Regions from separate parts of the Rhizobium sp. WYCCWR 11146 genome, predicted to be linked through region 1. Evidence: riboswitches for the same ligand, from Rfam matches in the RefSeq annotation. Region 1 holds a riboswitch; each other region holds the start of a gene.
The links. A riboswitch is a leader RNA that binds a small molecule or an ion and turns the genes downstream of it on or off. The one in region 1 is predicted to bind cobalamin.
Positions count from the first base shown of each region.

Region 2: another riboswitch for cobalamin. It lies ahead of HX899_RS20610 (ABC transporter substrate-binding protein); the one in region 1 lies ahead of bluB (5,6-dimethylbenzimidazole synthase).
Region 3: another riboswitch for cobalamin. It lies ahead of cobU (bifunctional adenosylcobinamide kinase/adenosylcobinamide-phosphate guanylyltransferase); the one in region 1 lies ahead of bluB (5,6-dimethylbenzimidazole synthase).
Region 4: another riboswitch for cobalamin. It lies ahead of nrdH (glutaredoxin-like protein NrdH); the one in region 1 lies ahead of bluB (5,6-dimethylbenzimidazole synthase).

Region 1 covers NZ_JACCEY010000024.1:568,943-574,086, forward strand. The annotation lists gene HX899_RS22565 (HAMP domain-containing methyl-accepting chemotaxis protein) at 1-522, opposite strand, end outside; gene HX899_RS22570 (MFS transporter) at 790-2,193, opposite strand; cobalamin riboswitch at 2,682-2,870, shown strand; gene bluB (5,6-dimethylbenzimidazole synthase) at 2,912-3,598, shown strand; gene HX899_RS22580 (SDR family NAD(P)-dependent oxidoreductase) at 3,747-4,493, shown strand; gene HX899_RS22585 (DUF2865 domain-containing protein) at 4,611-5,144, opposite strand, start outside.
Region 2 covers NZ_JACCEY010000024.1:163,041-168,184, forward strand. The annotation lists gene blh (bifunctional sulfur transferase/dioxygenase Blh) at 1-466, shown strand, start outside; gene HX899_RS20595 (tetratricopeptide repeat protein) at 533-1,135, opposite strand; gene HX899_RS20600 (hypothetical protein) at 1,226-1,774, opposite strand; gene HX899_RS20605 (TetR/AcrR family transcriptional regulator) at 1,771-2,337, opposite strand; cobalamin riboswitch at 2,550-2,806, shown strand; gene HX899_RS20610 (ABC transporter substrate-binding protein) at 2,983-3,999, shown strand; gene HX899_RS20615 (iron ABC transporter permease) at 3,996-5,036, shown strand; gene HX899_RS20620 (ABC transporter ATP-binding protein) at 5,033-5,144, shown strand, end outside.
Region 3 covers NZ_JACCEY010000024.1:409,610-414,753, forward strand. The annotation lists gene HX899_RS21785 (chloride channel protein) at 1-1,419, opposite strand, end outside; cobalamin riboswitch at 1,680-2,077, shown strand; gene cobU (bifunctional adenosylcobinamide kinase/adenosylcobinamide-phosphate guanylyltransferase) at 2,454-2,963, shown strand; gene cobW (cobalamin biosynthesis protein CobW) at 2,968-4,017, shown strand; gene cobN (cobaltochelatase subunit CobN) at 4,022-5,144, shown strand, end outside.
Region 4 covers NZ_JACCEY010000045.1:6,466-11,609, forward strand. The annotation lists gene nrdF (class 1b ribonucleoside-diphosphate reductase subunit beta) at 1-252, opposite strand, end outside; gene nrdE (class 1b ribonucleoside-diphosphate reductase subunit alpha) at 449-2,653, opposite strand; gene nrdI (class Ib ribonucleoside-diphosphate reductase assembly flavoprotein NrdI) at 2,632-3,036, opposite strand; gene nrdH (glutaredoxin-like protein NrdH) at 3,046-3,267, opposite strand; cobalamin riboswitch at 3,547-3,773, opposite strand; gene HX899_RS34440 (heavy metal translocating P-type ATPase) at 4,016-5,144, opposite strand, start outside.

The DNA of each region.
Region 1 (5,144 bases):
TTTCTTCCTGACTTCGGAAGCGATTTTTTCGACGGACCAGTTCGTGACGATGTAACCGGTGGCCTTGCCCGACTTATCCAGCGGGAGCGGCGCGATGATCGTCACCACGCCGGCAGATATTCTACCGTCATCGATGGTCGTCTTTTCCGGTTTCGCGCCGAGGCTCTTCACCAGATCGGCTGGTGCCGGCAAACCACTGACGCCATCGCGCGCCCAGGTATCGACGGCGGCAGGTTCGGCGTTGAATGCGGCAAACTGCACAAGATCGAGCGAGGGGTCGTCGCGGTAGAGCGAATAAGCCTCGCGAACGGCGTTCGCCTTCCCCCATTTCACGCCGCCCGCGGCCAGAGAGGCAAACTGCTCCGCATCCTTGGACCAATTCGCCTTGGCGCCATCGATCAATGCCCGGGTTTCGTACATCCACGTATAGGTGGCGAAAGCGGAAATGCCGCAGAGGTTGACGGCAACGATAATCGCCGCCAGCTTGGCTGTCAGAGGCATCGTTTTCAAAAATTGGAACATTCCGCGGCGGCCTAGAATTGCGGCTCAGTCGGATATGTTCCCGACCGGCGTCTCAATACGGGCATCCGCGCTGACGGTCACATCACGAGCCCTCATGCCCATGTCCGGATTGCAACCCAAAACGCGCAAACGCAGTGTGTATTTGATATGTGAATAAATCATAAAGTGGAATGAGATGCTGGAACACACGCGTGTAGCTTTCGCCGGCGCCGAACCTTGCGAATCGGAGGAGGAGTGCTTCCTTCGCGCCAAGCAGATCTGTCTCGATCAGCTGTTTTCCGCCACGGCCTCTTCGGGCTCGGCGTGCCGGCGCTTGCGGCCGCGCGCCGTCAGTTCCGCGCCGGCATCATGCGGCAGGCGCAGGAAGGTGATGCAGGCCAGTGCCGAAATCGCCGAGACGCTGAAGAAGGCGATATGGAAATCAGAGACCAGCAGCCTGCCGTCGTGAAAGCTGCTCGAAATTTCGAGAATGCCGCCGGCGATCGCCACACCCATCGCCATGGAGATACGCTGGGCAACGGCATTGATCGCGGTTGCCTGGCTGCTGTCGGCGTCATCGACATCGCCAAAGGCCATGGCGTTGACGCCCGAGAAAGCCATGGAGCGGAACAGGCCGCCGATCAGCAGGCAGGCCATGATCAGGAACAGCGGCGTTTCGGCGGTGAAAAGGCCGTTGATGCCGAGGAAGATCGCCGCCAGCAAAGTGGTGATTGATATGACGGTGCGGAAGCCGAAGGCATTGAAGGTGCGCGAGGCGGCGAATTTCGAGCCCATGGAGCCGAGCGCGCTGACGAAGGTGACCGAGCCCGATTGCAGCGGCGTCAGGCCGAAGCCGAGCTGCAGCATCAATGGCATCAGGAACGGCAGGGCGCCGAGCCCCATGCGGAAATTCGAAGCGCCGAGGATCGCCGCCCGGAACATCGGGTAACGGAACATCTTCGGATCGAGAAGCGGATAGGGCACGCGGCGGGCATGCAGGAGGTAGAGGAGGCCGGCAAGAATGCCGATCGCAACCGTGACGTAACCGTAGATGACGGGCACGGCCGGCAGGCTGATGACCGACACGCCGAAGACGAAGCCGGAGAAGCCGATGCCGCAAAGGAAGAATCCGGGGAAGTCCATCGGCCGCGGACTGCGTGGCTCCACCGCCGGCAGGAAACGGGTGACGAGGATGATGCCGAGCACGCCGATCGGGACGTTGATCCAGAAGATCCAATGCCAGGTGAGATAGGTGGTGAGGAAACCGCCGATCGGCGGCCCCATGATCGGGCCAATCAAAGCGGGAATGGTAAGCCAGGCCATGGCATCGACGAGTTCGTGGCGGGGCGTTCCCCGGACCAGCAGCAGGCGGCTGACCGGCGTCATCATCGAGCCGCCGGCGCCCTGGATCAGGCGCGAGACGACGAAGGCCGTGATCGAGTTGGAAAAGGCGCAGGCGATCGAGCCGATCATGAAAACAAAGATCGCCATGCGGAAGATGTTGCGCGCACCGAACCGATCGGACATCCAGCCGCTGATCGGGATGAAGATCGCCAGCGCCACGAGATAGCTGGTGACGGCGAGCTTCAGCGCGATCGGCGAGGTGCCGATATCGGCGGCGATTGCCGGCAGGCTGGTGGCGATCACGGTCGAATCCATCTGTTCCATGAACAGGGCGACCGCAAGGATCATGGGTGTGAGGCGGGGCACGGGCAACCGGGATGCTGCGATGGACAGTCACAGTCCATACGCCTTCGGTGGTGATAAGGCCATAGAAACTGTCGGTGAAGGGGCTTGCCTAGCCGCTTCAAACCGACGCGGGTGGGTGACGAAACGGGATCGTACGTCTTGTTTCCTTTTGTCCTCCCAAGGGTTTGAGGTAGGAACTGAGGCTGCGGCTTGCGCTCTCTTCTCCCCAGCGGGGAGAAGGTGGCCCGAAGGGTCGGATGAGGGGGCTGCACGGCTCCCCTTCATCATTGCCCTTCGCTTACGCTCAGCGCATTCGCGGCTTTGCCGCTCACCCCCCCTCAACCGCCTGCCGGCACCTCTCCCCGCTGGGGAGAAGAGATTCGTGGCACCGCAGCGCTCCCTTTTGCCGGCGGAAGAGAGGGACAGGCGGCACCGCGCGGCCTCCGGCTTGACTGCGACATCGGCCCAGCTTGCCGCTGCCGCGCTTTCCTGAAATAGATGCGCCGTCAGGTGCCCGCCGATAAGGCGGGAGAATCGGGAATCCGGTGCAAGACCGGAACGTGCCCAACGCTGTAAGGCCGACGCTTGCCGCTTCATCATGCCACTGGCCTTTTGCCGGGAAGGCTGCGGCAGACGGATGACGCCGAGTCAGAAGACCGGCCTGGCAAGATAGACCGATCCGCGCGGACAGCGGGGCGGTCGCGTTGTTGGGGATTTGACGATGCGACCCTTTGATGAGGATGCCCTTTCGGCGGCGTCCGGTTTTTCCTTGGCCGAACGCGAGGCCGTCTATCACGCGATCATGACGCGGCGCGACGTTCGCAGCCAGTTCCTGCCCGATCCCTTGCCTGATGATGTTGTGCAGCGGCTGCTGACGGCCGCTCACCACGCACCATCCGTCGGCTTCATGCAGCCGTGGAATTTCATTCTGGTGAAAAGTGCCGCTGTCCGGACGCGCATCCAGGACGCGTTTGCGAGGGCCAACGAGGAGGCGGCGCTGATGTTCGAAGGCGAGCGGCGGCAGGCCTACCGATCGCTCAAGCTCGAAGGCATCGTCGAGGCGCCGCTCGGCATATGCGTGACCTGCGATCCTACCCGCAGCGGCAGCGTGGTGCTGGGGCGCACCCACAATCCGAAGATGGATTCATACTCGACCGTCTGCGCCATCCAGAATCTCTGGCTTGCGGCACGGGCGGAAGGGGTCGGCATCGGCTGGGTCAGCATTTTTCGTGAAGGCGACCTGAAAACCATTCTCGGCATACCCGAGCATATCGAAGTGGTCGCCTGGCTCTGTGCCGGTTTCGTCGACCGGCTCTATGAGGAGCCGGAACTCTCCGTCAAAGGCTGGCGGCAGCGGCTACCGCTCGAGGAACTCGTCTTTCATGATGGATGGGGACTGAACACCTAGAGCGCATCGCGTTCTTTCGATGCCAATATCGCCGACGCCGTGCGAGGCCGAGATATCTTTATTCCTGACCTTCATATCGATACGCTGAAGGCGAATCCCGGAATTGGATATTCGGCTATCGGCGGCTCAATCGGAGGATAACGGCCCAATGAACATGATCGACTTGAAGGAGCGCATCATCGTGATCACAGGCGGTGCGCGCGGCATCGGCTACGCTATCGCAGAGCGCGTCATCCAGTCTGGTGGCAAGGTGGCCATCTGGGACCTGAACGAAAACATGGCCAAGGACAGCGCTTCCGCTCTCGGATCTGGCACGGTCGCTTTCGGCGTCAACGTCGCAGATCCCGTATCAGTGAAAAACGCGGCGGCGACGACCGAGGAGATTTTTGGCCGTATCGACGGCCTCGTTAATTCCGCCGGGATTACCGGTCCGGTAAAGCCCACGATCGAATACGATGTCAGTGAGTGGACAGACGTCGTCGATGTCTGCCTCACGGGAACCTTCAATTGTTGCCGGCACGTCGTTCCGGTCATGTTAAAGCGCGACTATGGGCGGATTGTGAACATCTCCTCGGTTGCGGGCAAGGAAGGAAATCCGAACATCGCTGCCTACAGCGCAGCGAAAGCTGGTGTGCTGGGCTTCACCAAGTCGCTTGGCAAGGAACTCGCAAAGACAGGAATCGCCGTGAACGCGGTAACGCCAACCACGGCAAAGACACCTATATTGGACGGGCTGACATCCGAGTTTATCGAATATATGCGCGTCCGCATTCCGCGCGACCGTTTCGTCGAACTTGGTGAGATCGCTTCGATGGTCGTCTGGCTGCTCTCCGAGGAGAACTCCTTCACGACCGCATCGACGTTCGACCTGAGCGGCGGTCGTACGACCTACTGACCATGCTCAAGCGACCCGCATTAACATCCCGCCGCACGTTCACGTGACATCGCCGTCATCTCATGCACCCTGGCACAACGCCGCTATGGCTCCGCCACCGCAGTTCCAGCTGTTCAATCACTGCTGCTGTTGCGGCTGCGGGCCCGGTGTTGCCGGATTGGCGAGGTCGATCGAGCCCTGATCGCCGGCCAGAAACTGCGGGCCGACCTGACGGACGCGGTTCTGCGTCGGATCGTAGGGGCGCTCGGGGACGGATGGTTGCGGCGCAGCTGCCGCGGCATCCTTCGCCGGGGGATTGGTGCGGATGGTGGTGATCGAGCCCTGCTGCGGCGGTTCGCTTACCGCCTGCTTGCCGCGCATCTCCTCATAATAGGCTGTAAGATTGCAGGCGCAGGAGGATTTTTCCCCGGGCGTGCGGTTCTTGTAGGCAAAGGCATTTTTCATGGCGCTGTAGGGAGTGCCCGTTGCGACCGAGATCATGTTCGAGGCTTCGGTGCTCGTCACGTCACGATAGAACAGTTCGGTCTCGACGCCTGGGCACATCTTGGCGCAGGTCTGGGCGTCGCGGCCGAAATCGACCGACGTGGCGTTCGAGCTGATCGGGAAGAAGCCGCCGTCGCAGCTGCGCACGCACATGGTGCTGACCGGGGA
Region 2 (5,144 bases), 410 kb from region 1:
GATCGGTGCGCTTAAAGTCCGCGTGATGTTTTCGCCCGGGCACACACTCGCCTCGATCACCTATGTGATCGGTGACGCCGCCTTCGTGCACGATACGGTGTTCACGCCGGATTCCGGCACGGCGCGTACGGATTTCCCCGGCGGCAGTGCTGCCGCCCTCTGGCACTCGATCCAGGCCATCCTGTCGCTGCCCGAGGAAACCCGGCTCTTTTCCGGCCACGATTATCAGCCGGGCGGCCGGCACCCACGCTGGGAAAGCACGGTGGCGGCGCAGAAGCGCTCCAATCCGCATATTGCAGGCATCGACGAGGCCGGTTTCGTGGCGCTGCGCCAGGCACGCGACCGCACGCTGCCGAAGCCGAAGCTGATGCTGCACGCGCTGCAGGTGAATATCCGCGGCGGACGGCTGCCCGAGCCGGAGGGGAATGGCCGGCGGTATCTGAAGATACCGCTGGATGCTTTGTGAGAGCGGGGGATAGTTGGCCGGTGACGACGTCTGGACGCTGCGCCGCCCGGGAAAAAGAGCTGGGTATCAGGAGCGACCTTTGCCATCGAGCAATTCTGACACCGGTAGCGGCAGGTCTGGATGTGCACGGCATAATCCGAGTAGATCTTCCCTTGCATCCGGGTAATCCTGAAGTGCAGCACGACGGTACCATTTGAATGCTTCTGTCAGATCGATCTCGCAGCCCACGCCGTGCTCTTTCAACTGGGCTAGCCTGTACTGTGCACCAGCATGATCCTGATCTGCGGCTTGGCTGTACCATCTGACAGCGTCTGCTGCATCGATATCGCAACCGTCGCCGTCTTCTCTCATCAAGCCCAGCAAATATTGCGCGTCGGCGTGGCCTTGATTGGCGGATTTGTCAAGCCACTCGCAGCCTTCGGGCGCGCTCTGTGCAACTCCGTCCCCCATGAGATAGAGGCCCGCCAGGAGGAATTGCGCGTCGGCATGACCTTGTTCGGCGGCTTTCTGAAGCCATCCCGCGCCTTCTGTTTTATCGCGGGTGACACCTTCACCTCGTGCGGTGATGTGGCCCAATTCAAATTGTGCTTGCGCATCGCCTTGCTCGGCTGCTTGGCGAATCGCGTCTATCCCGGCGGCGGCGAGATCGGTGCTATCCGGATTGCTCATTGCTACATCAAACCTCGTTGAAATCGGTGGCGCCAAAACTATGTCGGGGCCTGCCTTCCGCAATCCGTCGTGACGCAGGTCCGGCAACGACTACGCCTGCGGATGTCCCAGCGCTTTTTCCAGCACGCCAGGCGGCAGCTTCTGCGCGAGGGCATCGCCAAGCTTTGCCTCGAGGTCCCGCAATTTGCCGTCGAGGGAGGGAAGGCCCGCGGGGCCGAAGGCTTCGATGTAACGATCGGCTTCACCCTTTGCCAGGAATTCGACCAGGACGTTGTCCTCGACCCAGAGCTTGACGATCCGGAAGAGGCCGGTTTCCACCTGCTCGGCGCACCAGCCTTCGCGGGCGGCGGCAGTCTCGATCGACGCGGCGTCTACCGCGGCGCTGACCAGCACGTGGGCGGTGACCGGCTCGAAGGTCGCCGGGCGCTGGCGGATGCCGAGCGGTGCGTCCGGATCGAAGACCGCGGTTGCGGGCAGGATTTCGAGGAAGGAGCCTTGCGTATCGCCCGATACGACGAGCCAGGCGTCATGGGGAAAGGGCGGGGTCGGCGCCCGCAGCGCGGTCGCCTCCATGAGCTCCGCCAGCACCCGGGCGACGCGACCGGGATCGCGCACGCCGAACGACATGTGATGAATCATCGCGCGTCTCCTTCCATTGTTGCCGGCTGGCGGGCCTCGGTCCCGCGGGAACGCCGGCGTGCATCGTCGATCAGGGCCTGCACGGCCCATTGCGCGGCCTTCGCGGCTTCAGCGCCCGACAGGCTCCAGTTATCTTTCATGCTCTCCCATCCCGAAGCAGAGCAGAGCGCTGTCACAGCGGCGAGCAGATGCCGGGCATCTTCTGCGGGAATCGTCCCGGTGACATCGCGCAGCGCGATCGAAAACTTCTCGCGCCGCGCCTCGGCATGGGCGAGCCTCACCGCGCGACCATGAGGATTGTGCAGCATCGCTCTCACCAGCGGCTCGTCGCGGTCGAAGGCAGAAAAGAGCTCGGGAATATGCGCCACTACTTGCTCAGGCGAAGCCGGCAGCGCCGGCACGGCGATCAGCGCATTCACCCAGTGCCAGAACGCGGCGAGCAGTGTCTCCTTGTTGGCGAAATAGCGATAAAGCGTGCGCTGCGGCACGCCGGACTGGCGGGCGACGAGATCGAAGGTGACCTCGTCGCTACCGGCGCGCAACAGGGCGGCAAGACCTTCCATGATGCGGTCCTGCGTGATGGTCGCCAACTCTTCGCGGGCCGTGGGTCGAGGCGGTGTCACTTTATTCATGGCAGTATTAATGCCATAATGGCAGCATTGCTGTCAAACGTCTTCTGGCAACCGGCGGTTTGCGCGGTGAGACGGCATGAAGCGCATTTGTCGGTGAGGCGGCATGACACGCGGGAATAGTTATTGACGCCGGGCGGGCCGGCGACGTAACTGGGTGCGACGGTTCCCTGAAGATGACTCCAAGGGGATTAATAGGGAACACGGTGAGGATGACCCAGTAGGGACCGAGACCGTGGCTGCCCCCGCAACTGTAAGCGGATTGTCGATCATCTCAGGAGTGGCCAGCGACTGGCCATCTCTGAAGGGCTCATGGCCCTGCCACTGCGAGATATCGCGGGAAGGAGGATGAAACGACGGATATCCGCAAGCCAGGAGACCTGCCGTCAATCACGATCCAATCAACCGGGCGGGGATGCCCGGACAAGGAACAGATATGATTGACCTGCTGAACCTTCGCCGAATTCCGGCATGCATCCGTCTCGATTGGGCCTCCTGCGGCTAGTGCACGCCTAAGCGTGCTTTCGGTCCGCGCATATGCGCGGAACGGCCGTGATTTTCCCTTCATCGAGGTTTTCCATGCGCCAGATTCTCGCCACCATGACATTTGCCTTCGGGCTCGCCGGCTTTGCGGCACCAAGCCTTGCCGCGACCCGATATCCCTTGACCATCACCAATTGCGGCCAGCAGGTGACCTTCGAAAAGGCGCCATCCAAAGTCGTTTCGATCGGTCAGGGCATGACCGAAGTGCTCTTCTCGCTCGGCCTTGCCGACAAGATCGCCGGAACGGCCGTCTGGGTCGGTCCCGTCCTGCCGCAATATGCCGAGGCCAACAGCAAGATAAAGCGGCTTGCCGACAACGACCCGAGCTTCGAATCCGTCGTCGGGCAGGAGCCCGACCTGGTGACGGCCGAGTTCGAATGGCATGTCGGCGCGCAGGGCTCGGTCGGCAAGCGGGAGCAATTCAAGGATCTCGGGATCAATACCTATCTCGCGCCGGCCGATTGCGTCGCCAAGGTCAACACTGATGGCGGCGACGGCGTGCGCAAGGAGCTGTTCACGATGGACCTGATCTACCGGGAAATCGCCGAGCTCTCGGAGATCTTCGACGTCAAGGAGCGCGGCGATGCGCTGATTTCCAAGCTGAAGAAGCGCGAGTCGGATGCCGTCGCCTCGATATCAGGCGCGTCGGGCAAGAACCTGCCCGTCGTCTTCTGGTTCTCCAGCAAGGAGGTCAATGGCGACGCCTTCATCGCCGGCAAGAACAGCGCGCCCGCCTATATTCTGAAGACGATCGGTGCGAAGAACGTCGTCACCACGGAAGAGGAATGGCCGCTGGTCGGTTGGGAAACCATCGCCCAGGCTAACCCTGCCGTCATCGTGCTCGCGACCATGGACCGCCGCCGTTACGCCGCTGACGATCCCAAGGTCAAGGTCGATTTCCTCGAGAACGATCCTGTGACCAAGGAGCTGGACGCGGTCAAAAACAAGCACTTCGTGATGATGGACGCGCAGTCGATGAACCCGACGATCCGCACGATCGACGGTATCGAGACATTGGCGAACGGCATCAAGTCCTTCGGCCTGGCGCAGTGAAGGCAGTGTCGGTCAGGCAACAGGGATGGTGGGCGCTTGCCGCGCTCACCACGGCGGCACTTCTCCTGCTCGGGCTGATGGTCAGTCTTGCCGTTTCGATCGGCGAGATCGCGATCCCGCTTGCGACGACGGCGGAGGCGATTTCGAACCGTCTGTTCGGAACGGATTTCGAGCTCAGCCGCATCCACCAGGGCATCGTCTGGGATTATCGTCTGAGCCGCGCGCTCGTCGCGGCCAGCGCCGGCGCGTCGCTCTCGCTTTCGGGCGCGATCCTGCAGGCGCTGCTGCGCAATCCGCTGGCCGAACCCTACGTGCTCGGCATCTCCGCCGGTGCCTCGACGGGGGCCGTCTGCGTGATGATCCTCGGTTCCGGCTACGGTGTTCTCGGCCTGTCGAGCGGCGCCTTCATCGGTGCGGTCATTGCCTTTTTGCTGGTCGGCATCCTGGCGACGGGTGCGGGGGGAACCGGTGAGCGCATCATCCTGTGCGGCGTCGCCGGTTCGCAGCTCTTCAATGCACTAACCTCCTACATCGTGACGACATCGGCGAATGCCGAGCAGGCGCGCGGCATCCTGTTCTGGCTGCTGGGTTCGCTCAGCGGCGTGCGCTGGCCCGATGTCTATCTGTCGGTGCCAATCGCGCTTGCCGGCTTCGTCATCTGCATGGCCCATGTGCGGGCGCTCGACGCCTTCGCCTTCGGCACGGATGCCGCCGCCTCGCTCGGCATTGCCGTACGCCGCGTCCAGATCGTGCTGTTCGCCATGACGGCGGCGATGACGGCAAGCGTCGTCAGCATGGTGGGTTCGATCGGCTTCGTCGGCCTCGTCATCCCCCATGCCGCCCGCTTCCTCGTCGGGCCGGCGCATAGGCGGCTGCTGCCGGCAACGGCGCTCGGCGGCGCGATCTACATGGTCGGCGCCGATATTATTTCGCGCATCATCATCCCGCAGCAGATCCTGCCGATCGGGGTCGTCACCGCGCTCTTCGGCGCACCGGCCTTCGCCGTCATCCTCTATCGTGTGCGGGGGAAGGCATGAGCATCAGCATCGACGAGGTGAGCTTTGCCGCCGGTAATATCGTCATCGTCAACGGCGTCAGCCTGACGGTGGAAAAGGGCAAGGTGCTCGGTCTGCTCGGGCCGAACG
Region 3 (5,144 bases), 160 kb from region 1:
CCTTGCCGTCTTGACGTCGGCACGCATCAGCTTGTCGACGGTCAGGTTGCGGATCCAGCCGACGTCGTGGGCGCTGCGGATGCTTTCGCCGCGCAGGTGGAAGCGCCATGTGGCGAAGGAGTAGCCGAAGGTCGAGCGCACGACGAGCGAGGAGGTTATGACGGCAGCGAGTACCAGCGCCGTGATCGGAAAATCGCCGGTGATTTCAAGCGCCAGGAACGTCATGGTCAGCGGCCCGCCGATGACGGCGACGGCAAGCGAACTCATGCCGACCACGGCATAGATGACGGGCGTCAGCGTCGCATCGGCGAAATAGGGGCCGCAATAGGCGAAGAGTTTGCCGAGCAGGGCGCCCATGAACAGTGAGGCGAAGAACAGCCCGCCCCTGAAGCCGGAGCCGATCGAGATCGCCGAGGCGAAGGATTTCAAGAGGAAGAGGCCGATCAGCGTCGGGATCGCCACCTCATGGGAAAGGTTGAGATGCAGCGCGCCGTGGCCGGCCGAGAGCACCTGAGGCGAGATCATCGCCAGCAGCCCGACGATGATGCCGCCAAGCGCCGGGCGGAAGGGTGGGGCGATCGAACTCTTGCGCGCCAGCTCCTCGACAAAGGCGACGCCCTGCATGATCAGGATGCCCACACCGGCGCAGAAAGCGCCGAGCAGAAGTGCTGGGATATAATCGGCCGGCACGACCGAGCCGAAGCTGCCGATATCGATGGTGAAATCGCTACCCGCAAGCAGCCTTGCGATCAGGGTGGAGACAAGGGCGGAGACGACGACGGGAGTCAGCGAGACGATCGTATAGGTGCCGATGATCAGCTCGAAAGCATAGAAAGCGCCGGTCAGCGGCGCGTTGAAGGCGGCGGCGATGGCGCCCGCCGCGCCGCAGCCAACAAGGGTGCGCAGGTCCGAGCGGCGAAGCTGCAGCTTCAGGCCGAATTTCGACGCGAGCCCGGCGGCAAGCTGGGTATAGCCGGCCTCCAGTCCGACCGAGGCGCCGAAACCGTTGGAGATCAGGTTCTGCACGGCAACGATGATGCTGTCGGTCAAGGACAGGCGGCCGCCATGCAGCGCATTGGCCTCGATCGGGTCGACCATCGGTTTCTTGCGGCGTTTCGCCAGCACTAGAAGCAACAGGCCGAGCAGAGCGCCGCCGATAACCGGGGCGGTGAGCAGCAGCAGCTTGTTCTCGATCTCGGACGAGCTCAACCGTTCGCTGTCGGCGATGCCGAAGACCAGCTGATGCAGCTCGTTGGAGACGTAGCTCATGCCGGTGACGGCGAGACCTGAGATGACGCCGACGACGGCGCCTGCCAGCGACAGGCCGACCTCGCTACGGCGGGCCAGCGCCCGCAGGCGTCCCGGATCGAAGAAAACACGCAGCGCGCGGAAACGGCGCCGATCCAATTTCATAAGCATGGCTAGACAACTAGGCGGGGAGAGGCCCGGTCAAGGGGCGGAGATGGTCGCGCAGTCCGCTTGCGATGCAATTGCGGCGAAAAGCCGGCGGTTGGAACAAATTTCGATGAAGTAAGTCTCTGATAAATGACGATATTTTAGATGGGGTAAGTCGTGTTTGAGTAGCCGCATCTCGGAACCAGCGATCGGGTGGCCGCCAAGGCCGGTTGACTTCATCCCTGCGCTTGCCTAACCATCCCGATAACGGATGGTCGACTGACCATCCTGACATAACGGATGGTTCCGGATCGGTGTTGCGCCCTTCCGGATGAAAAGGGAATGTGAAGGGGCGGACCCAAGCCGGGCGCCTTCATCACAGCCGACCCCGCGACTGTAGAGCGGTCAGGGTCTTCCATCCGGCATCAGGCCCTTCCGGCCGGCGGCTTGCAATAATGCAGGCGGGCGGGATGGGCGACATGCCGGAAAAGCCACTGGATATGCATGGTGATCAACCGGGGTCGGACGCCTCTCAAGTCTACGAATCGTCCACCTTTTCACTAATGCAGCCGGGAAGGCGAGGATGATCCGCTGGCACGATCAGGGCGACCGGTTTCCGGTCTGCCCCGATCGCGGCCGATAACCGCGAGCCAGGAGACCTGCCATGCGTGCCGGGCGAGAAGCCCACACCTGGGTATTATGCCCGTTGCCAGCACGGAGGTTGTCTTGGCTGAACGATTGAATTCGGCGCGGCTTGGTGCGGCGCACGCCACGCCTCCAAGCAGCGCTGCAAGAGGAGTGTTTTCGGCCGCTTATGTCGAATGCTGGGTACCCCCCTCTGTCCTGCCGGACATCTCCCCCACAAGGAGGGAGATCGGCAAGCAGCACGACCGTCGTCCTACATCAATTGTTTGGAGAAAAGCTCTCGGCGATTCAATCTCCCCCTTTGTGGGGGAGATGTCCGGCAGGACAGAGGGGGGCGTCACACCCTCAGTAGCCGAGAAAGGTGCATTCGGAGCAAGCCACGACTACGCACTCTCCCCGAGGGGCGTTTGAGTATGACCGCCACCTTCATCCTCGGCGGCGCACGCTCCGGCAAATCCCGTTTCGCCGAATCCCTCGTCACAGCGACCGGCCTCGACCGTCACTATGTCGCGACCGGGCGTGCCTGGGACGAGGAGATGCAGGCGCGCATCACCCAACACAAGGCCGACCGGGGTCCGTCCTGGACAACGCATGAAGAGCCGCTCGATCTGGTCGGTAAACTCGCCGCCATAGACGGCGAAGGGGGCATCGTGCTGGTCGATTGCCTGACGCTCTGGGTCACCAATCTGATGATGGAGGAGCGGAATATGGCGGCGGAATTTGCAGCCCTTGCCGATTTCCTGCCCGCCGCGAAGGCGCGGCTCGTTTTCGTTTCCAACGAGGTCGGTCTCGGTATCGTGCCCGACAATCGCATGGCGCGGGATTTTCGCGATCATGCCGGCCGGCTGCACCAATCGATCGCGGCGAAGGCCGCCGAAGTTTATTTCATCGCGGCAGGCCTGCCGCTGAAAATGAAGGGTTAAGTCTATGAACCAGCAGAAGATTCCCGCAACCGTCATCACCGGCTTCCTCGGCGCCGGCAAGACGACGATGATCCGCAACCTGCTCACCAATGCCGGCGGCAAGAAGATTGCGTTGATCATCAACGAATTCGGCGATCTCGGCGTCGACGGCGACGTGCTGAAGGGCTGCGGTGCGGAGAATTGCACCGAGGACGATATCATCGAGCTGACCAATGGCTGCATCTGCTGCACCGTTGCGGACGACTTCATTCCGACGATGACGAAGCTGCTCGAGCGCGAGCAGAGGCCCGACCATATCGTCATCGAGACTTCGGGCCTTGCTTTGCCGCAGCCGCTGGTCGCCGCCTTCAACTGGCCTGATATCCGCACGCAGGTGACTGTCGACGGCGTCATCACGGTGGTCGATAGCGCCGCCGTCGCCGCCGGGCGTTTTGCCGATGACCATGATGCTGTCGATGCGCGCCGCGCCGAGGACGAGTCGCTCGATCACGAAAGCCCGATCGAGGAGCTGTTCGAGGACCAGCTTACCTGCGCCGACCTCATCGTGCTCAACAAGACAGACCTGATCGACGCTGCCGGCCTTATCAGGGTGCGCGACGAGGTCGCCTCCCGCACGGTGCGCAAGCCCGTGATGATCGAAGCGAAGAACGGCGAAGTGTCGGCCGGTATCCTGCTCGGTCTCGGCATCGGCACAGAGGACGATGTCGCCAATCGCAAGTCGCATCACGAGCTGGAGCACGAGGACGGCGCGCCGCACGACCATGACGAATTCGACAGCTTCGTCGTCGAGCTCGGACCGATTGCCGATCCCGTCGGCTTCGTCGAAGCGCTGAAGAGCATCATTGCCGCCCATGACGTGCTGCGCCTCAAGGGTTTCGTCGATGTGTCAGGCAAGCCTATGCGCCTGCAGCTCCAGGCCGTCGGCAGCCGCATCGATCACTATTTCGACCGCGCCTGGACGCCAAGCGAAAAGCGCGCCACGCGCCTTGTCGTCATCGGCCTGCACGAGATGGATCAGGGCGCTGTGAGGGCGGCGATCGAAGCGCTGGCGTAACCCGATGCATCTGCTTCTGGCCCAGCAGGGAACGATCAGCGACGGCGAGGAGGCAATCGATCTCGGGCAGACGCCGGGCGAAATCCTTTTCCTGTCGGCTGCCGACAGCGAGCTTGCCGCGATCGCGGCCGCCCATCGCGACCGTGGGGCGGGGCCTTCGCTGCGGCTCGCCAGCCTGATGAGCCTGAAGCATCCGATGTCTGTCGACACCTATGTCGAGCGCACCGCGCGGCATGCCAAGTTGATTGTCGTGCGGGCGCTCGGGGGCGCCAGCTATTTCCATTATGCGCTGGAAGCGCTGCATGCGGCAGCGTCCCGCGCCGGGGCGCTGATTGCGGTGTTGCCGGGCGATGCTAAGCCGGATGCGGGGCTTGTGCCTTTCTCCAATATTGATCTCGACGATCTCAACGCGCTCTGGGCCTATCTGATTGAGGGCGGCGATGCCAATGCGCGGGCCTTTCTCGATTATGCCGGGGCGATGTTGGCAGGCACGGAGAAGCCGGCACCGGCGGCACCTTTGATGAAAGCCGGTATCTGGTGGCCGGGGCGTGGACTGATCGGGGTTGAGGAGTGGCGGCTGGTTTCTGCTGCCGTGGTGTCTTCGCGTGTGGCTGTCCGTTTGTCGGTTGAGCTAGGGACACCCCCCTCTGTCCTGCCGGACATCTCCCCCACAAGGGGGGAGATCGGCAAGTCGCTTGGGCTTCCCACAAAAGAAACGCTTGAAGACGCGGCACCTTCTGCAGAGGATATGGAACGAGACCTCTCATCCTCGATCTCCCCCCTTGTGGGGGAGATGTCCGGCAGGACAGAGGGGGGTATCTCAAACTCGGCAGAGAAGATGGGATTCGAACCCACATCTTCCCCCATCGTCGCCATCAGCTTCTACCGCGCCTTGGTGCAGAGCGGCGAGACGGGGCCGATAGAAGCTCTCATCGGAGCGCTGACGACACTCGGCCTGCGCCCGCTGCCGGTCTTTGCCTATAGTCTCAAGGATCCCATCTCCACAGGCATTCTCGAAAGCGTGTTTTCGGTGCTGAAACCCGATGTCGTCATCAACACGACCGGCTTTGCCGTCTCGGCACCGGGTGCGGACCGGCAGCCGACGGTGTTGGAAGCGAACGAGGCAG
Region 4 (5,144 bases), on a different contig from region 1:
CATCAGCCGGATGGAACCGACGCCATTCTGGATCGTGTCGAGCAACGTCAAGCCGGTGAAGACGCGGATGGTGAGCTGCTGCTCGGCCGGCGTCAGCGTCGCCCACGACGGAATGTCGTTCGAAAGCGGCACCTTTTCCGGCAGCCAGAAATTGCCGGTGAGCCGGTTCCAGACTTCGAGATCCTTGTCGTCCTCGATGCGGTTCCAGTTGATGGCGCGCACGCGGCTGACCGGCTTCAATTGCATGTTCATTGTGTTCCCTCTTGAGAAATGTGTCGGGATTTGCCCCTCATCCGCCTGCCGGCACCTTCTCCCCGCCAACGGGGCGAAGGGGATATGCCGCACCCTTTTCCGTCTTTATTGACGGTTCGTGTGGCAAGTCCCCTCTCCCCGTCAGAACGGGGAGAGGGTTAGGGTGAGGGGCAAATGCTCCGGAGCGAAATATCAATCACAGCGTACAGGATACGCAGCCCTGCACCTCGGTGCCGGACAGCGCCATCTGGCGAAGGCGGATGTAGTAGATCGTCTTGATGCCCTTCTTCCAGGCATGGATCTGCGCCTTGTTGATGTCGCGCGTCGTTGCCGTATCGCGGAAGAACAAGGTCAGCGACAGGCCCTGGTCGACATGCTGGGTCGCCGCCGCATAGGTGTCGATGATCTTCTCCGGCCCGATCTCGTAGGCGTCCTGATAATAGTCGAGATTGTCGTTGGTCATGAACGGCGCCGGATAGTAGACGCGGCCGATCTTGCCTTCCTTGCGGATCTCGATCTTCGAGACGATCGGATGGATCGAGGAAGTCGAGTGGTTGATATAGGAGATCGATCCCGTCGGCGGCACCGCCTGCAGGTTCTGGTTATAGAGGCCGGAGGCCATCACCGCCCTCTTCAACGCCGCCCAGTCTTCCTGTGTCGGAATGTGGATGCCTGACGTCTCGAACAGAGCCTTCACCGTCTCCGTCGCCGGCTCCCAGAGCTGCTCGGTATATTTGTCGAAATATTCGCCGGAGGCATATTTCGAATTCTCGAAGCCCTTGAAGCTCGTGCCGCGTTCGACCGCCAATAGGTTCGAGGCGCGGATTGCGTGATAGGTCACCGTATAAAAATAGATATTGGTGAAATCGACGCCTTCCTCGGAGCCGTAGAAGATGCGTTCGCGGGCGAGGTAACCGTGCAGGTTCATCTGGCCGAGGCCGATTGCATGGCTCTCGTCATTGCCCTTCTCGATCGAGGGAACCGAGGAAATGTGACTCATGTCGGAAACGGCCGTCAGCGCCCGGATCGAGGTCTCGATCGTCCTGCCGAAATCGGCCGAATCCATTGCCGCCGCGATATTCAGCGAGCCGAGATTGCAGGAAATATCCTTGCCGAGATGTTTGTAGGAAAGGTCGTCATTATATTCGCTCGCCTCGCTCACCTGCAGGATTTCCGAGCATAGATTGCTCATCGAAATACGCCCGGCGATCGGGTTCGCCCGGTTCACCGTGTCCTCGAACATGATGTAGGGGTAGCCGCTCTCGAACTGGATTTCGGCAAGCACCTGGAAGAATTCGCGCGCCTTGATCTTCTTCTTGGAGATGCGGGCATCATCCGCCATCTCGCGGTACTTTTCGGTCACCGAAATCTCGGTGAAGGGCACGCCATAGACGCGCTCCACGTCATAGGGCGAGAACAGATACATATCCTCGTTGTTCTTGGCGAGCTCGAAGGTGATATCGGGAACGACGACGCCGAGCGACAGCGTCTTGATGCGGATCTTCTCGTCGGCATTTTCGCGCTTGGTGTCGAGGAAGCGCATGACATCGGGGTGATGGGCGTTGAGATAGACGGCCCCTGCTCCCTGCCGCGCGCCGAGCTGGTTGGCATAGGAGAAACTGTCTTCGAGCAACTTCATGACAGGGATGATGCCCGAGGACTGGTTCTCAATATGCTTGATCGGCGCGCCCGCCTCGCGGATATTCGTCAGCGACAGCGCCACGCCGCCGCCGCGCTTCGACAATTGCAGCGCCGAATTGATCGACCGGCCGATCGATTCCATATTGTCCTCGACGCGGAGCAGGAAGCAGGAAACCAGTTCGCCGCGCTGCTTCTTGCCGGCATTGAGGAAGGTCGGCGTCGCCGGCTGGAAGCGGCCAGAAATGATCTCCTCGACCATGTCGCGGGCAAGGGCCTCGTCGCCGCGTGCCAAGGCCAGAGCCACCATGCAGATGCGGTCTTCGTAGCGCTCGAGATAGCGCTTTCCGTCGAAAGTCTTCAGCGTATAGCTGGTGTAGTATTTGAAGGCGCCGAGGAAGGTCGGGAAACGGAATTTCTTGGCATAGGCCTGGTCGAACAGATCCCGCACGAAATTGAAGGAATACTGGTCGAGAACCTCCTGCTCGTAATAGCCCTCGGTCACGAGGTAATCGAGCTTTTCCCTCAGATTGTGGAAGAACACCGTGTTCTGGTTCACATGCTGCAGGAAATATTGCTTGGCAGCCATTCGATCCTTGTCGAGCTGGATCCGCCCCTCATCGTCATAGAGGTTCAGCATCGCGTTCAGCGCATGATAGTCGAGCGTTTCCGCCGCTTTCAAAGGGCGTTCGCCGGCGGGATGAGCAAAAGTGTTATGCGGTTTTGCGCCCGCATCCCGCGTCAGAGGTGTTCCCGTGTCCAAAACCGTTCCATTCCGTGTTTGACGTTGGCTACGTCGTCTTCCGTGCCCAGCAGCTCGAACCTGTAGAGGTACGGCACCCGGCATTTCTGCGAGACCACGTCGCCGGCGAGCCCGTATGTCTCGCCGAAATTGCTGTTGCCCGCGGCGATCACGCCGCGGAGGTGTCCTCGGTTTTCCGCATCGTTGAGGAAACGGATCACCTGCTTGGGAACGGCGCCCTTGCCGCCGTCGCCGCTATAGGTCGGCACGATCAGCACGAAGGGTTCGCGGATATGGAACGCGTCTGCGCCACTTGGCGGAATGCGCGCCGCGCGCAGTCCGAGCTTGGCGACGAACCGATGGGTGTTCTCGGATCGGCTGGAATAATAGACGATCAGACCCATCGCCTTTCCTCAGGAAAGTGCGCTGATCATGTCGGGACGGAAGCCGGCCCAATGCTGCTCGCCGGCGATGACGACAGGCGCCTGCATGTAGCCGAGGCTGCGGACGCGATCGAGCGCTTCGGCATCCTGCGAGATATCGACGATGTCATAATCAACACCCAACCGGTCGAGGGCGCGGTAGGTGGCAGTGCACTGAACGCAGGCAGGCTTGCTGTAGACGGTAATGGTCATGATATTCCTCGTGACGACGCGATTGGGCGCAGGACATCGATCGGAAATCTGTCGATATCCGTCGAAAAATTCTCTGATGATTTGAGCTATGCGGCTGTTTAGCCGCTGGGCGTACTCCGCCCTCTACCTCGAGCGGGTGGCGGCCTGAACTGAGATACTGACATGACTTCACCCCGAAGTGGCTCAATACGAAGGTTTCAGGGGCGGAGGTTCGGGCCTGCGAAACGCGATGCGGAGATTCTCCGCAGCCATGCAACGCGACCTTCCGGACACCCCGCCCGTGGACGTTTCGTTCGAGGCAGGTCTCCTGGCTCACGGGTCAAAGCACCCTGCCCCAGCCTTCCCGGAGCATCATGCTCCAGTGACCTGAAATCGGACAGTTGCTCGCCGCTTACAGTTGCGGGGGCAGCTCCGGCATTGCCGCGCCATGATGGCGAAGCGCACCGAATTCCCGTCTTAGCCGTCGATCCTCACGAATCGACGGAACCTCGAACACTAGATATAGTACGCCAATCCAAATTCGCGTCAACGGATGGTTTGTGCATTGCGTTACGACAGGTTTGAAATCGCTACGTTCCTGTGAAAAACATGGCTAACCAAAGCTTAAAGAAAGCAGGCTGTGGAGAAAGTCCCGATGAGGAGAGCCTATCTATGGCCGGTCCCGCGATTTTCGATTCGAGATCGGGCCCGAATCGTTGACGAGAGATCCCACCGGTGACGAGCGCCGGAGGGATGACGTCAGGAATGTTCATATCTTTATTCGAAGCAGCCGCAGCGCATTGATCGTCACCAGCACGGTGGCGCCGGTATCGGCGAGGATCGCTGGCCAGAGCCCGGTAATGCCGGCGATCGTCGTCACCAGAAACACCGCCTTCAGCCCGAGTGCGATGGTGATATTCTGCAGGATGTTGCGCATCGTGCGTTTGGAAAGTTCGATCATTCGCGCCACGTCGCCGACGCGTCCGTGCAGCACGGCGGCATCCGCCGTCTCCAGTGCCACATCGGTGCCGCCACCCATGGCGATGCCGATATCGGCAGCGGCCAGCGCCGGAGCATCGTTGATGCCGTCGCCGACCTTGGCGACGATGAAACCCTGGCGCTTCAATTCGCCGACGACCCGCTGCTTGTCCTCCGGCATCATCTCGCCGCGCCAGTCGATGCCGAGCATGCCGGCAACGGCTGCTGCCGTCCGCTTGTTGTCGCCCGTCAACATCATCGCCTTGACGCCTGCTGATTTGAGGGCAGCGAGCCCGGCCTCGGCATCCTCACGCGGCTCGTCGCGCATGGCGATCAGGCCGGCTATAACACCGTTAACGAGCAGCACCGACACGCTCTTGCCCTCGTCGTTCAGCGCCGTGATGCGTGCATCCTGTTCCGCGCCGAGCGTCCCTCGCTCGCGGGCGGCAGTCGGCGACAGCAGATCCAGCGCCTCGCCGCCGACTTTGCCGCTGACACCCTTGCCCGGCAGCGCCTCCAGCTCGAAGGCCGGCGGCACGGGAACACCATCGGCCTTGGCACGGTTGAGGATCGCCAGCGCCAGCGGATGGCTGGAGCCTTGCTCCAGCACCGCCGCGCGCGACAAGACCTGCGCCTCGCTCAGCCCGAACGAAATGATGTCGGTTACCTGAGGCTTGCCTTCTGTCAGCGTGCCTGTCTTGTCGAAGGCGACCATCGTCACCTTGCCGAGCGTTTCCAGCACCGCGCCGCCCTTCATCAGCAGCCCGCGTCGCGCACCGGATGAAAGCGAGGCGGCGATCGCCGCCGGCGTCGAGATGACGAGCGCGCAGGGGCAGCCGATCAAAAGGATCGCAAGGCCCTTATAGACCCATTCGCCCCACGGCCCAGCAAACAGCAGCGGCGGAACGACCGCGACCAGC